DNA from 2 places in the Micromonospora sp. NPDC023888 genome. Region 1 is predicted to be linked to the other one. Evidence: predicted binding sites of a transcription regulator. Region 1 holds the regulator's gene; the other holds the start of a gene.
What was found. Region 1 encodes HrcA, which represses chaperone genes, less so after heat shock. Its sites were predicted from a motif close to GGTTNGCACNCTCNNNNNGAGNGTGCNAACC; they were not measured.
Positions count from the first base shown of each region.

Region 2: groL (chaperonin GroEL) is a predicted target of HrcA. The motif match lies at 2,040-2,070, and genes of this name have one in related genera.

Region 1 is NZ_JBEZZW010000006.1:44,473-52,079, reverse strand. It holds gene AB0F61_RS07130 (enoyl-CoA hydratase-related protein) at 176-985, opposite strand; gene hemW (radical SAM family heme chaperone HemW) at 1,005-2,228, shown strand; gene AB0F61_RS07120 (DUF4870 domain-containing protein) at 2,296-2,940, opposite strand; gene hrcA (heat-inducible transcriptional repressor HrcA) at 3,108-4,130, shown strand; gene dnaJ (molecular chaperone DnaJ) at 4,206-5,351, shown strand; gene AB0F61_RS07105 (16S rRNA (uracil(1498)-N(3))-methyltransferase) at 5,353-6,087, shown strand; gene AB0F61_RS07100 (DUF1330 domain-containing protein) at 6,266-6,559, shown strand; gene AB0F61_RS07095 (SDR family oxidoreductase) at 6,725-7,486, opposite strand; gene AB0F61_RS07090 (histidine triad nucleotide-binding protein) at 7,534-7,607, shown strand, end outside.
Region 2 is NZ_JBEZZW010000011.1:193,633-201,239, reverse strand. It holds gene AB0F61_RS13230 (GNAT family N-acetyltransferase) at 1-240, opposite strand, end outside; gene AB0F61_RS13225 (cold-shock protein) at 546-749, shown strand; gene AB0F61_RS13220 (hypothetical protein) at 844-1,992, shown strand; gene groL (chaperonin GroEL) at 2,265-3,887, shown strand; gene AB0F61_RS13210 (hypothetical protein) at 3,944-4,192, opposite strand; gene AB0F61_RS13205 (GNAT family N-acetyltransferase) at 4,271-5,209, opposite strand; gene AB0F61_RS13200 (S8 family serine peptidase) at 5,250-7,607, opposite strand, start outside.

The DNA.
Region 1 (7,607 bases):
CGGGACGCCGCAGCACCGGCGGCGTCCCGCCGGATCAGCCGCCGCCCGCGGTGGCGAACCCGCGCCGTGATCGACTCGGCTTCGGCGCAGTCGCGGTATCCAGAGGCACTCGACACCCCGACCTCACGAAGACCGAGTCGATCAAGCCGCGCGCACGGCGCGCGGAGAGCAACGCCTACCCGGCAAGATCAGCGGAGCCACCGTCCAGAGCGGCCACCCATCGAGTCAATCGCTTGTCCCGGAAGGCCAGGACCCCCTCGCGCCCCTCGTCGGAGAGGAAGTAGCCGGTCGAGAGGGCGGACAGCCGGGCCAGGTCGGCACGCAGCTCGGCGGTGCCCGGCCGGCGCAGCAACTCCTTCGCGCCGGCCAACGCGCCCGGCGCGCCGCGCACCAGCGAGTCGCAGTACCGCCGCACCGCGTCGTCCAGCCCGTCCGCCGGCACGCTGGCCGTGACCAGGCCGATCTCGGCGGCCCGCCGGCCGTCGAAGGTGTCTCCGGTCAGGTACAGCTCGGCGGCGGCGCGCGGGTGCAGCCTGGGCAGCACGGTCGCCGAGATCACCGCCGGAATCACCCCGATCCGCACCTCGGTGAACGCGAACGTCGCCTCGTCGGCGCAGACCGCCAGGTCGGCGGCGGCGATCAGACCCAGCCCACCGGCCCGCGCCGGCCCACCCACCCGGGCCAGCACCGGCTTCGGGCACTCCCAGACCGCCGCGAGCACGTCGCCAAGCATCCCGGCGGGCACCGCGCCGCTGGCGTACGCCGCAGCCGTCTCCTTCAGGTCCGCTCCCGAGCAGAAGACCGGACCGGTGTGGTCGAGCACGATCGCCCGGACCGTCTCGTCGGCGACCGCGTCGCCCAGCCCGGCCAGCAACTGCTTCATGAGCCCGGTGGAGAGCGCGTTGCGGTTGTGCGGGCTGTCCAGGGTGAGGGTGGTCACCCCACGGGCCGTGGCGACCCGCACGAGGACGTCGGGAGAGGTCATGCCGGGCACACTAGTGGCCATGCCCGGCGTCCTTCCAGAAGGTGAGACCGTCCCCGTCGACGGATCGCTGCCCGCCACCGCCACCACGGCGGTCGGCGCGCGCGGCTTCGGCGTGTACGTCCACGTGCCGTTCTGCGCCAGCCGCTGCGGCTACTGCGACTTCAACACCTACACCGCGGCCGAGCTGGGCGGCGGCGCCAGCCGCGAGGGGTACGCCGACACCGTCCTGGCCGAGCTGGCGCTCGCTGCCCGGGTGCTCGGCGACACCCCGCCGCCCCGGGTCGACACCGTCTTCGTCGGCGGCGGCACCCCCACCCTGCTCCCCGCCGACGACCTGGCCCGCATCCTCGACGGCATCGACCGCACCTGGGGGCTGGCCGCCGACGCCGAGGTGACCACCGAGGCCAACCCGGAGTCGGTCACCCCCGAATCGTTGAAGCTGCTGCGGGCCGCCGGCTACACCCGGATCTCGCTGGGTATGCAGTCCGCCTCCCCGGGGGTGCTGGCGATCCTGGACCGCAAGCACAGCGCCGGCCGGGCCACCGCTGCCGCACTGGAAGCGCGTGACGCCGGATTCGAGCACGTCAACCTGGACCTGATCTATGGAACCCCGGGGGAGCGGCCGGAGGACTTCGCCGCCTCGCTGGAGCAGGTCGTGGCCGCCGGGGTGGACCACGTCAGCGCGTACGCCCTGATCGTCGAGGACGGCACCCGGCTCGCCGCCCGGATGCGGCGCGGCGAACTGGCGTACCCGAGTGACGACGTGGCCGCGGACCGCTACCTGGCCGCGGAGGCCGCGCTCGACGCGGCCGGGCTGTCCTGGTACGAGGTCTCCAACTGGGCTCGCACCGACGACGCCCGGTGCCGGCACAACCTGCTCTACTGGACCGGCGCGGACTGGTGGGGGCTGGGGCCGGGGGCGCACAGCCACGTCGGCGGGGTGCGCTGGTGGAACGTCAAGCACCCCTCGGCGTACGCCAAGCGGTTGGCCGAGGGCGCGTCTCCCGGCCTGGCCCGGGAGGTGCTCACGGCCGACGAGACGCACATGGAGGACGTGATGCTCCGGCTGCGGCTCGCCAGCGGCCTGCCGCTCGCGGTGCTCGACGCCACCGGACGGGCGGGCGCCGAGCGGGCACTTGCCGGCGGCCTGCTGGCCGCCGACGAGTACGCCGCCGGTCGGGCGGTGCTCACCCTGCGCGGGCGGCTGCTCGCCGACGCGGTGGTGCGCGACCTGCTGCCCTGAGCCAGCCCCGCTGCCCCGGACCGGGGCAGCGGAGCACCGGACCGGCCGGGGGAGCGGCCGACCCGGGTCACTTGATGAAGCTGGCCGAGAGCGGGTAGCGGTAGAGCTGACCCTCGTTGGCCTTGATGCCGGCGATGATGCCGAACACGGCGCCGAGGATGATGGCGGCCCCGACCCCGATGAAGCCGATCAGGATGCAGGACAGCACCCAGCCGACCACGCCGACGACCGACCAGATGAGCTGGAAGTTGAGCGCCGCCGCGGCGTGCGCCCGCACCGTCGGGGACTGGTTGCCGCGGGCCAGCAGCGCCACCAGCGGGCCGATCCAACCCAGCACCCCACCGCTGAGGATCATGCCGGCGGCGCCGCCGAAGTGCGCGACGAGCGCCCAGGTCTTGTCCTCGTTGCTGGCAAAGCCGCCACCGGGGCCGCCGTAGGCGCCGCCGGTCGGATATCCGCCAGCAGGGTAGCCACCGGGCGGCGGGTAACCACCGGGCGGCGGATAGCCCCCCGCCGGGGGGTAGCCGCCTGACGGCGGTTGGTCACCGGTGGGCGGCGGATAGCCACCAGCCGGGGGATAGCCGCCCGGGCCAGGCGCCCCGGACAGTGGTGCGGTGGGTGGCTCGGCCGACGGGTACGAGCTGGGAGAGGTCGGCTCCGGCGGGTAGTTGCCGGGGTCACCCGCGCCGGGAGGGCGAGGAGGTTCAGTCATGGATGTCACGGTAGGGGTCCGTGGCAACGCCGCACCAGTGGGCGGCCGTTGATCATCGCGCCGGCGGGTACGCCGACGTAGACTGGCACTCGCTACAGTCGAGTGCCAGGACGGCTATGCCGGGCCCCACGGCCCCGGCGGCCGACGTGCGACAGGAGGTGCGGAGGATGGGTCTCGACGACCGGAAGCTCGCCGTGCTCCGCGCGATCGTCGAGGACTACGTCTCCACCCAGGAGCCGGTCGGCAGCAAGGCGCTTGTCGAGCGGCACCAGCTCGGGGTCTCCCCGGCCACGGTCCGCAACGACATGGCCGTGCTGGAGGAGGAGGGCTACATCCGGCAGCCGCACACGAGTGCCGGCCGGGTGCCCACCGACCGCGGCTACCGGCTCTTCGTCGACCGGTTGTCCCGGGTCAAGCCGCTCAGCCCGGCCGAACGTCGGGCCATCGAGCGCTTCCTGGTCGGCGCTGTCGATCTCGACGACGTGGTGCACCGCACAGTGCGGCTGCTCGCCCAGTTGACCCGGCAGGTGGCCGTCGTGCAGTACCCGAGCCTGGCCCGCTCCTCGGTCCGGCACCTGGAGCTGGTGCCGATCTCCACCACCCGGCTGATGCTCGTCATGATCGCTGACACCGGGCGGGTCGAGCAGCGGCTGGTGGAGCTGCCCGGTCCGGTGCCGGCCGACGACGTCATCGACCTGCGCCGGCTGGCAAACGAGAAGCTCGCCGGCGCGCGGCTGTCCGACACGCCGCCGTTGGTGCAGGCGCTCGTCGAGGAGGTGCCGGCCGAGTTGCGCCCGGCGATGACCACGCTCTCCACCGTCCTTCTGGAGACGCTTGTCGAGCGGCACGAGGAACGCATCGCGCTGGCCGGCACCGCGAACCTCACCCGGGGCGGCCTGCTCGACTTCCAGGGTTCGCTGCGTCCGATCCTGGAGGCGCTGGAGGAGGAGGTCGTGCTCCTCAAGCTCATCGGTGAGACGGAGCCGAGCACGACCCGGGTGCTGATCGGCGACGAGAACGAGTTCGACAACCTGCGGGCCGCCTCGGTGGTCAGCACCGGGTACGGCCCAGGCACCACGATCGTCGGCGGCCTGGGAGTGCTGGGACCCACCCGGATGGACTACCCCGGCACCATCGCCACGGTGCGCGCCGTGGCACGCTACGTGGGCGAGTTGCTGGCCCAGAACTGACCAGTCAGGGCCGACGGCCGGCTGTTTGCCGCCGGATCGGCGCAACGCGAGACGAACATGAGGACACGGAACGCAGTGGCCAGGGACTACTACGGCATCCTCGGTGTCAGCCGGGAAGCCTCCGATGACGAGATCAAGCGTGCCTACCGCAAGCTGGCGCGCCAGTTCCACCCGGACGTCAATCCGGACCCGGAGGCTCAGGAGAAGTTCAAGGACATCAACGCGGCGTACGAGGTCCTCTCGGACGACCGGAAGCGGCAGATCGTCGACCTGGGTGGCGACCCGCTCGCCCCGGGCGGCGGTGGCGCCGGCGGCCCGGGTGGCCCCGGTGGCGCCGGCCCGTTCGTCGGTTTCCAGGACATCATGGACGCGTTCTTCGGTGGCGCGGCCGGTGGGGCGCGCGGCCCCCGTCCACGGACCCGCCCGGGTGCCGACGCGATCCTGCGACTCGAACTGGACCTGCACGAGACGGCGTTCGGCGTCGAGGCCCCGATCACCGTCGACACCGCCGTGCTCTGCACCACCTGCTCCGGCGCCGGCACGGCCGCCGGCACCCACCTGGCGACCTGCGAGGCGTGTGCCGGTCGGGGCGAGGTGCAGTCGGTGCAGCGCACCTTCCTCGGCCAGGTGGTCTCCGCCCGGCCGTGCACCGTGTGCCAGGGCTACGGCACCACCATCCCGCACCCCTGCCCCACCTGCGCCGGCGACGGCCGGGTGCGCACCCGCCGTTCGCTGACCGTCAAGATCCCGGCCGGCGTCGAGGACGGCATGCGGATCCGGCTGGCCCAGCAGGGCGAGGTGGGCCCGGGTGGCGGCACCGCCGGTGACCTCTACGTGGAGATCCACGAACGGCCACACGACGTCTACTCCCGCAAGGGCGACGACCTGCACTGCCGGGTCACCGTGCCGATGACGGCGGCGGCGCTCGGCACCCGCCTGACCATCAAGACCCTGGACAGCGAGGAGACGGTCGACGTCAAGGCCGGCACCCAGCCGGCCAGCACGCTGCGACTGCGCGCCCGGGGCGTGCCGCACCTGCGCGGCACCGGCCGAGGCGACCTCTACGTGCACCTGGACGTGCGGACCCCGACCAAGCTCGACCCGGACCAGGAAAAGATGCTGCGCGACTTCGCCAAGACCCGCGGTGAGGAGGTCGCCGAGCTGTCCAAGCAGGGCGGCTTCTTCTCCCGGATGCGCGACGCGTTCAACGGGCACGCCTGAGGTGTCCGCGCCGCTGTTCCTGGTGGAGGCGCTGCCCACCGGCGACGCGCTGACCCTGGACGGCCCGGAGGGGCACCACGCCGCCACCGTGCAGCGACTGCGCGTCGGCGAGGAGCTGCTGCTCGCCGACGGTCGGGGTGGCACGGCCGCCGCCGTGGTCACCGCCGTCGGCCGGGGCACCCTGGAGGTCACCATCACCTCCCGGGGGTACGCGGACGCGCCGGTCCCCCGGATCGTGGCGGTGCAGGGCATCGCCAAGGGCGACCGCGGTGAGCTGGCGGTGCAGGCGATGACCGAGGTCGGCGTGGACGAGATCGTGCCCTGGGCGGCGTCCCGCTCGGTGACCCAGTGGCGTGGCGACCGGGGCGTACGCGCCCGGGAAAAGTGGGTGTCCACCGCTCGGGAGGCCGCCAAGCAGGCCCGCCGGCCGTGGCTGCCCGTGGTGGCCGGCGCGCCGGACGAGTCCACCGCCACCGTCGCCCGCCGGATCGCCGGCGCCGCCGCCGGGTTCGTGCTGCACGAGGAGGCCGAGGAGCGGCTCAGCACCGCCGAGCTGCCGCCCGCCGGTGAGATCGTCCTGGTCGTCGGCCCCGAGGGTGGCATCGCGCCGGCCGAGCTGACGGCCTTCCGGGAGGCGGGCGGGCGAGTGGTCCGGCTCGGCCCGGCCGTGCTGCGCACCTCGACCGCCGGCGTGGCGGCGCTCAGCGTGCTCGCCACCCGCCTCGGCCGCTGGTGACCTGACCCACGCGGCTGCCCGGCCACCTCTTCCCGTCGGCAGCGCCTACACCACCGCGGCGCTGGTCGGCATCGGCGCCATGGTGATCACGACGCTGACCAGCCTCGCTCTCGCGGGCCCACGCTCGTCCGGGACCAACCCGTAAGTTGGATGCACTCATCCCAACAGTGGAGGTTCCATGCCCAAGGGCTACTGGGTCAGCGTCTACCGCACCATTTCGGACCCCGAGAAGCTGGCCGCTTACAACGAGCTGGCCGGTCCGGCCGCCAGGGCCTGGGGCGGTCGGACCCTCGTCCGTGGCGGCCGGGTCGCCGCATACGACGGCGGAATCGCCGAGCGCACCGTCGTTGTCGAGTTCGACAGCTTCGAGCAGGCCGTCGCGGCACGGGAGAGTGCGGCCTACCAGGAGGCGCTGGTCGCCCTCTCCGACGGCGTCGAGCGCGACTTCCGCATCGTCGAAGGCATCGACTGAGCGAGGTCCAGTCGGAACTCGGCGTCGCCGCCTGAGGCATGCCTGGTGGTCCTGTCCTGCCCACTTCGTCTGGGCAGCTTCCCGGGGCCGGAGCGGCGGGAACCGGCGTGGCTGCACCCGTGGGTGGAAACCGAGGGACCCATCGGGTGCGGCGTTGACCTTCCCTCAGCTCCGCAGGTAGGACGCGCCGTTGAGGTCGACGATCGTGCCGGACGCCCACTCGGCCTGCGGCGAGGCGAGCCAGTGCACGGCGGCGGCGATCTCCTCCGGCTGGGCCACCCGGTCGAACGGGCTCTGGGCCCGGATGGCCGCGCCTTGCTCGCCGCGCAGGTGCTCGGTGGTCATGTCGGTCGCCACGAAGCCTGGCGCGACGGTGGCGACCGTGATGCCGTACGGCGCGAGCGCCACGGCGAGGGACTGGCCCAGGGCGTTCAGCCCGGCCTTGCTGGCGCCGTACGCCGGCTGGTCCGGCTCGCCCCGGAACGCGCCCCGCGACGAGACGTTGACGATCCGACCGCCGCGCTCGCGCATGTGCTGGGCGGCGCACCAGGTGACGTTGCCGGCACCGGTCAGGTTGGTCGCCAGCACCTGCTGCCAGCGCTGCTGCCACTGCTCGTAGGACGCGCCGAAGATCGGGTGCGGGTCGTCCCGGTCGCCGTACGTCCCGGCGTTGTTGACGAGCACGTCCAGCCCGCCGAGCAGCTCGGCGGCCCGGTCGACCATGGCCCGGACCGAGTCCGGGTCGGTGAGGTCGGCGCGGACCACCACGTGCCCGTCGCCGGGCAGCTGCGCGCGCACCTTCTCGGCCGCCTCGGCGGAGTCGCGGTGGTGGATTGCCACCCGGTCGCCGCTGGCCGCGAACGCCATCGCCACCGCGCGGCCGATCCCGCGTGAGGCACCGGTCACGAGTACCGCTCGATCCGTCATGCCGGCCATCCTGCCTCAGCCGCCATCTCCCCTCCTACACTGCCCCGATGGGATCCGACTGCCTGTTCTGCCGCATCGTCGCCGGGGAGATCCCGGCCACCGTGGTCCGGGAGACCGACAC
Region 2 (7,607 bases), on a different contig from region 1:
GAGCCGGCCTCCCGGGTCGGCGATGAACTGCGCGTTGTTGGGGCCGACCGAGGTGTACGAGATCCGGGCGACGAACTCGGTGTGCGGCCGGGCCGCCGCGTCCGCCAGGGTCTCCAGGAAGGCCAACGGTGCGTCGGCGAGCATCTCCAGACGCAGTGCCCGCATCCGGCTGGCGTCCTCCGGCCGGACCCGGCGGATCTCCGCCTGCCGCAGGGCTGTCGCGCCCGTATCGGTGGTCATGCCCGCATGCCTACCACAGGGTCGGTTGCCGTCACGGCCGTGCCCGCCGGCCCGGTGCCCGGAGCCGCACCGCGCAGTCGCCGACATGGATCCGGTGGGCCGAAAGCCGACCGACTCGCGCAGTCGGACCGGCCCCGGAATATGCCCGATTTGTGACCGTGCGCGGCGCTCACTGCTCGTGTAGCGTGCGATTTCGGTCACCTTTTTCAATGGTCGCCATCGATCGCTGAGGTGGTGGCCGGTGGGCGTCCGGCCGTGCCGTGCGCCAGGTCAGGCAACACCGCGCATAGTGAGGGAAGTGCACCGTGGCACAGGGCACCGTGAAGTGGTTCAACGCCGAAAAGGGCTACGGCTTCATCGCCGTCGACGGCGGTCAGGACGTTTTCGTTCACTTCTCCGCGATCGAGATGGACGGCTACAAGGCGCTTGACGACGGTCAGCGGGTGGAGTTCGAGATCGCCCAGGGTCAGAAGGGCCCGCAGGCCGAGCACGTACGCGTCATCGCCTGAGCTTTCCTCCTCGATCGCCCCGCGGGTCGGGGCAGCGCCACTGGCGCACAACCGGGAAGATCGTGGCCGTTCCAGCCGATGCTGAGGAGCGTTCATGACTGACCAGCCGCCCCCGCCCACCCCACCCTCTGGGCCGGGGGAGCCCGGTCCGTCCGATCCGACAGTGTCGTACGGCAGTTCCGGCCCGGCAGGGGACATGCCATCCGAGGTGAGGCCCGGCGTACCTCCGGCCGGCCCGCCGCCCGGCTGGGACCCGGCGCAGGGCGGCTGGGGTCCGCCGCCACCGGGTTGGACGTTCCCGCCCACCGGCGGCTACCCGCCCGGCCCGGGTCCCTACGGTGCGCAGCCCTGGTATCCCGGGCAGCCGGTCGGCTGGTACCCGCCGGGTTACGGGTTCGACCCGAACGACCCGCTCGTCACTCCGCGCGGCGCCGGTCTGGCCGGCTGGTTCGCCAGGTGTGGGGGAGCGCTGCGTCGGGGCTGGCGGCAGTTGGTGCCCCTCATGCTGCTCACCCAGGTGTTGCCGGCGGCCGTGCTCTCGGTGATCGCCCTGGGCATCGACCCGACGGCGAAATGGGACGCCCAGATCGGTGCTGACCCGACTCCCGCTCTGCCGGACACGTTCGCCGCCGATCTGGCGGGTCTTCTCGTGGTGGCGATCGGCGGCAGTCTGCTGGTCGGGCTGGTGCAGGCCGTCGGCTGGGCCGCCGGCAGTTGGGTGATCACGCAGCAGGCGTCCGGTCAGCCGGGCAGCCTGGATGTCGCGCTGCGCTACGGCCTCCGTCGGGCACTCGGGCTTTGGGGCTGGACCCTGTTGATCAGCGTGATCGCGGGCATCGGCTTCTGTTGCTGCGTGCTGCCGGGTATCTACCTGACGTTCGCGCTGAGCATGGCCGGCCCGGTCTATCTCTTCGAACGCCACAACCCGATCGGCCGGTCGTTCCGGATGTTCCACGACCGGCTCGGCCTGCTGCTCGGTCGGGTGGCTCTGGTGGCCCTGGCGGTCGTCGTCGTCAACGTGGTCACCAATGTCCTGGAGGGGGCGGGCACCACCGCGATCGGCACGGATCCCCTCACGTCGCCGGGCACCGCGGTCGCGGCGGTGGCGGTGATCGGGGTCACCGCCGCGCTGGCCCTGCCGGCCCACCTGGCCCAGTTGATCGGTCTGCTGGTGACGTACGCCGAGCAGCGCGCCCATGAGGCGCCGGTGAACACTGCCGTACTGGCCGCGGAACTCGGCTGAGCGGCCCCATCGTGCTTGCACTCGGCAGGGGAGAGTGCTAAACAAGTCATTGGCACTCGCATACCGTGAGTGCCAATGGTCGGGACGGTGGGGCCAGGTTGCACCGGCGTGGAGACGCCGGGGCGACACATGGCCGGTCGTCGCGGGCTATCCGGCCCGGCCGAAGGACGTCGTCGTCGCCAGGTGGCGACGTCCCAAGGTGCGTACACCAGGCGGCCCATCCGGGGCACACATCTCGGGTGGCCCGTGAGTGTCCAGGAGGACAACGCCGTATGGCCAAGATGATCGCGTTCGACGAAGAGGCGCGCCGCGGCCTCGAGCGGGGCATGAACCAGCTCGCCGACGCCGTAAAGGTGACCCTCGGCCCCAAGGGCCGCAACGTCGTGCTCGAGAAGAAGTGGGGTGCCCCCACCATCACCAACGATGGTGTGAGCATCGCCAAGGAGATCGAGCTCGAGGACCCGTACGAGAAGATCGGCGCTGAGCTGGTCAAGGAGGTCGCCAAGAAGACCGACGACGTTGCCGGTGACGGCACGACGACGGCGACCGTCCTGGCCCAGGCCCTGGTTCGCGAGGGCCTGCGCAACGTGGCCGCCGGCGCCAACCCGATGGCCCTGAAGCGGGGCATCGAGGCCGCGGTCGCGAGCGTCTCGGAGGAGCTGTCCAAGCTCGCCAAGGACGTCGAGACCAAGGAGCAGATCGCCTCCACCGCCTCCATCTCCGCTGGCGACAGCACCGTCGGCGAGATCATCGCCGAGGCGATGGACAAGGTCGGCAAGGAAGGCGTCATCACCGTCGAGGAGAGCAACACCTTCGGGCTGGAGCTGGAGCTCACCGAGGGTATGCGCTTCGACAAGGGCTACATCTCGGCCTACTTCATGACCGACCCGGAGCGTATGGAGGCCGTCTTCGACGACCCGTACATCCTGATCGCCAACAGCAAGATCTCGTCGGTGAAGGACCTGCTCCCGATCCTGGAGAAGGTCATGCAGTCGGGCAAGCCGCTGCTGATCATCGCCGAGGACCTGGAGGGCGAGGCCCTCGCCACCCTGGTGGTCAACAAGGTCCGTGGCACCTTCAAGTCGGTCGCCGTCAAGGCGCCGGGCTTCGGTGACCGCCGCAAGGCCATGCTGACCGACATCGCCATCCTCGCCGGTGGTCAGGTCATCAGCGAGGAGGTCGGCCTCAAGCTCGACGCCGCCAGCCTCGACATGCTGGGCCGCGCCCGCAAGGTCGTGGTGACCAAGGACGAGACCACCATCGTCGACGGTGCCGGTGACGCCGAGCAGATCCAGGGCCGGGTCAACCAGATCCGGGCCGAGATCGACAAGAGCGACTCCGACTACGACCGGGAGAAGCTGCAGGAGCGGCTGGCCAAGCTGGCCGGCGGCGTTGCGGTCATCAAGGTCGGCGCGGCCACCGAGGTCGAGCTCAAGGAGCGCAAGCACCGCATCGAGGACGCCGTTCGCAACGCGAAGGCCGCCGTCGAGGAGGGCATCGTCCCGGGTGGTGGCGTCGCGCTGGTCCAGGCCGGCAAGACCGCCTTCGACAAGCTCGACCTGGTCGGCGACGAGGCGACCGGTGCGAACATCGTCAAGGTGGCGCTGGACGCCCCGCTGCGGCAGATCGCCGTCAACGCCGGCCTTGAGGGCGGCGTCGTGGTGGAGAAGGTCCGTAACCTCGAAGCGGGTCACGGCCTCAACGCCGCCAACGGCGAGTACGTCGACCTGCTGGCCGCGGGCATCATCGACCCGGCCAAGGTGACGCGCTCGGCGCTGCAGAACGCCGCGTCCATCGCGGCGCTGTTCCTCACCACCGAGGCCGTCGTCGCGGACAAGCCGGAGAAGACCCCGGCTGCCCCGGCTGGCCCGGGTGGCGGGGACATGGACTTCTGAGTCCAGTTCCGACACCGAACGGGGCGGGCCGCTGACGCGGTCCGCCCCGTTCGTCGTCAGGTCGGCAGTGGGCGTTGGTTGCGCCGTTTCTGCGCCCGGTTGTACGGCGGAAGCAACTGGATCGGCGCGTCCACCATCTCCCGTGGCTCCTCGACGAGCGCCGACTCGTCGTCGGTGGTCATCTCGGCCAGTTGCTCGGCGTCGCCGTAGTCGAGCCTGTCGAACGGCAGTTGGCCGGGGAGTTCGCCTACTGGTTTCCAGGTGATCGGCGGGCCGTCCTCGGTCTGGTCGTCATCCGTGGTCATGGCTGCCTCCTCTACCAAAACGGTAGGGGGCGTCAATGGCCGACGCGGGCGAATGAACCAATGCCCTCTTTGCCCCGGTTATGCCGGCGACAGGGTTCGCCGGTACAGGAAGAAGACCCGCTCGATCCGGGCACCCGCGCTGCCTGAGTAGAACGGCACCGGCCCCACCCAGCCGATCTCCGCCCGGGTCAGCCCCGCCGCCTGCTGGTCGGCCAGGCAGCGCCGCAACAGGACACCACCGATGCCCGACCCCTCGGCGGCCGGCGCGGTGCCCATCGGCCCGAACCAGCTCGGCCGCGACGACCCGTACGCGGCGAAGCCGAGCACCTCGCCGCCCCGCTCCGCCAGGTGACAACCGGCGCCGTCCCGACCCACCGACCCGGCCAACTCGCCGTCCCACGTGCCACCGAAGGTGGACCTGGCGAACGCGGTCAACGCCGGCAGGTCCGCCGGCTCCGCCCGGCGTACTGTCACACCCTGGTCGGCCAGCCGCCGCTCGGCCGCCTCGGTGGACCGCAGCGCCGGCGACCCGTCGTACGACAGGTCAGCGGTCATGTTCCAGGCGGTCCGATCCTGCTGGTAGCCCAGCGCGAGGGCGGCGCAGACCGCCGGCGTGTAGCGGACGTCGACGCCCGGCCACGCGTAGTACGGCGGGTTCCCGGCCAGCAGCACCTCGGTTGCCCCGCGCTCGGCCAGCACCCGCTCGGCCCGCCGCAGCAGCGCCCGGCCGACGCCCCGGCGGCGGTGGTCCGGGAGGACCGCGACCAGGTCCACGTGTCCGGTACCCGCCTCGGTCGACGAGACCGAGCAGAGCAGCACCCCGACCAGGTCCGCCCCCCGGTACGCGCCCAGCCCTACCACCGGCCGGTCGGCGGCGGCGGCCCGGGGCCAGAGCACATCCACGATTCCGGCCGCCTCGGCGGCGTCCTCGGGCAGGTCGAGAGCCTGCTCGCAGAGCCGCGCCACGGCGGGTGCCAGGTCGGGGGTCAGTTCGGTGACGGTGATCTCGGCGTCCATGGTCGCCGACCCTAGATCACCGGGTGCTGGTCCGCGTACCTCACCGCCGGGCGGCCTCGACGGCCGCGTAGGCGTCGACCTGTCCGGCACCGGTGACGTTCGACGGGCCGCCGCAGGCGTCGGCCGGGTTGTCGGAGCGGTAGGTGGGCGTCGCCGCCGTCGCGGTGTCCCGCAGGAGCTGCCGGGTCCGGGTCACGTCGCCGACAAGCGCGGGGTTCGCCGACCACATCAGCGCCACCACCCCCGCCACCTGCGGAGTCGCCATCGAGGTGCCGTCCAGCGCCGCGTACGTGCCGCCCGGCATCGCCGACACCACACCCACGCCCGGGGCCAGCACGTCCGGCTTGCCCGTGCCACCCGACACCGGCCCGCGCGAGGAGAACTCCGCGACCCGGCGTTGCGCGTCCACCGCGCCCACTGTCAACACGTCCGCGTACGGTGCCGGCGGGTCGTCGATCGACGCGCACCACGGCCCGGTGTTACCGGCGGCGGCGACCACGAAGATCCCGGCGGCGTCCAGCGCTGCGGTGGCCGGGCGCAGCACACCCTGGTCGCAGCCCTCGATCGGCGGGCAGCCCCACGAGTTGCTGAGCACCTGCGGGGCGCGCTCCGGTCGGCCGTCGGTGAACGGGTCGCCGCCGGCCGGGAAGGGCGCCAGCATGAACTGGAGACAGTCCAGGTAGTGCGCGGGGCTGCCGAGGTTGCGGTCCAGGTTGACGCAGCCCACCCACTGCGCGTCCGGTGCCACCCCGATGCCGTCCCGCCCGACCGCGCTGCCCACCGTGTGGGTGCCGTGTCCGCCCTGGTCGGTCGGGCTCCGGGTGCCGTCCCACGGGTCGTACCAGGAGTCGTCCCCGCCGCGGAACCCGGCTCGCAGCGCCGGATGGGTGCCGTCCACCCCCGAGTCCGAGCTGCCGACCACGATTCCGGTGCCGGTCACCCCGAGCTGGGACCAGACCCGGTCGGCACCGATCTGGCGGATGTTCCACTCCGGTCCGGTGGGCTTGGGGGCGGTGCCCCGGTTCTGCCCCGCCGGGGCCGGCAGCGGCCGCAGGCGTTGGCTGACCAGCACCCGGGCCACCTCCGGTCGGCGGGCGAGCCACGCCCGCACCGCCGGGCCGCCGTCCACCTCGACGGCGTTCACCAGGTAGTACGACACCGGATCGAGTCGTAGTCGACCCAGCTCCCGGAGCAGGTCTGCCTGGCTCCGCTCGGCGGTCGTCACCAACCGCCGGTAGACCTCCGCCGCGCGGGCGTCCCGACCGGCCCGACCTGGCTGTCCGGCCGGCAGACCCGTCAGGTCGGCCTGCTCGCGCAGCACCACGAACAGTCGCTCGCCGTACAGGCCCGGCTGGCCGGGACCGAGGTCGACCACGCCGAACGCCACAAGCAGCACCACGGCTGCCACCGCCGCGACCCGACGACTCGGGGTGCGCGCCGCCGGCCGGGCGAGCAGCACCGCGTACCCGACGGCGACCAGGACGGCGACGGCGAGCCCCGCGCCGGCCGCGACCGCCACCCAGAACGGGACGTCGCGGGTGCCGACCAGCAGCAGGGTGATCTCTTCCGGGTCGGTGAAGGCCAGCGGGCCGAGTGCGGCCAGGCCCACCAGCCACCCGGTCGCCGTCCGGCCGGCGCGCGCGGCGTCGGCCGGGTCGGCGGTGGGCCGCCACGTCGCGGCCCAGAGCGCGGCCACTGCGAAACCCACCGGGGGCAGGGTCAGCAGCGCGGGCAACTGCGCGCCGGACTGACCGGTGCCGGCCGCGAGCAGGAGCAGCGCCACCCCGCCGACCAGGCCGCCGACCAGCACCAGCCGAGCCGGCCGGGGTGGCCGCCCGACCGCGAACCGCGACCAGAAGGTGGCGTCGAGCAGCGTCGCGGCCAGCACCCCGAGCGCCGCGGCCGCCAGCAGCGCGAGCGCGGTCTCCAGGAGCCCGCCGAGCGCGCCCAGCCAGGCCCACGGCAGCAGCAGCGCCATCCCGGCGGCGACCGCGAGCAGCGGCACCGCGCCGGCCGGGCGCATGCGCCGTCCGACCGATGTCAGGTCTCCGACAACCTCGGGCCGCGGGGCGTCGCCGTCTCCGGTGGGTGCCGCGCCGCCGACAGCGCCGGCCGCGGCGGGGTACGCCCACCGGCGCGCCGACAGGCGCACCGCGAGCGCGCTGAGCACCGCCACGACGGCCAGCGCGGCGAGGTACGCCTCGTGGTGCACCGGAGGCACGACCCGCAGCACCGTCAGCACCCCGAGGGCTAGTGCCCCGAACAGCCAGACGCGCCCGGTGGCCCGGACCGTCGTCGACCGGGGCAGCACCGCCAGCAGCAGCGCGGGCGTGCCCACCAGGACGATGGTGACCAGCCCGAGCACCGGCCAGAGCCAACCGACCCGGTCCCGTCCGAA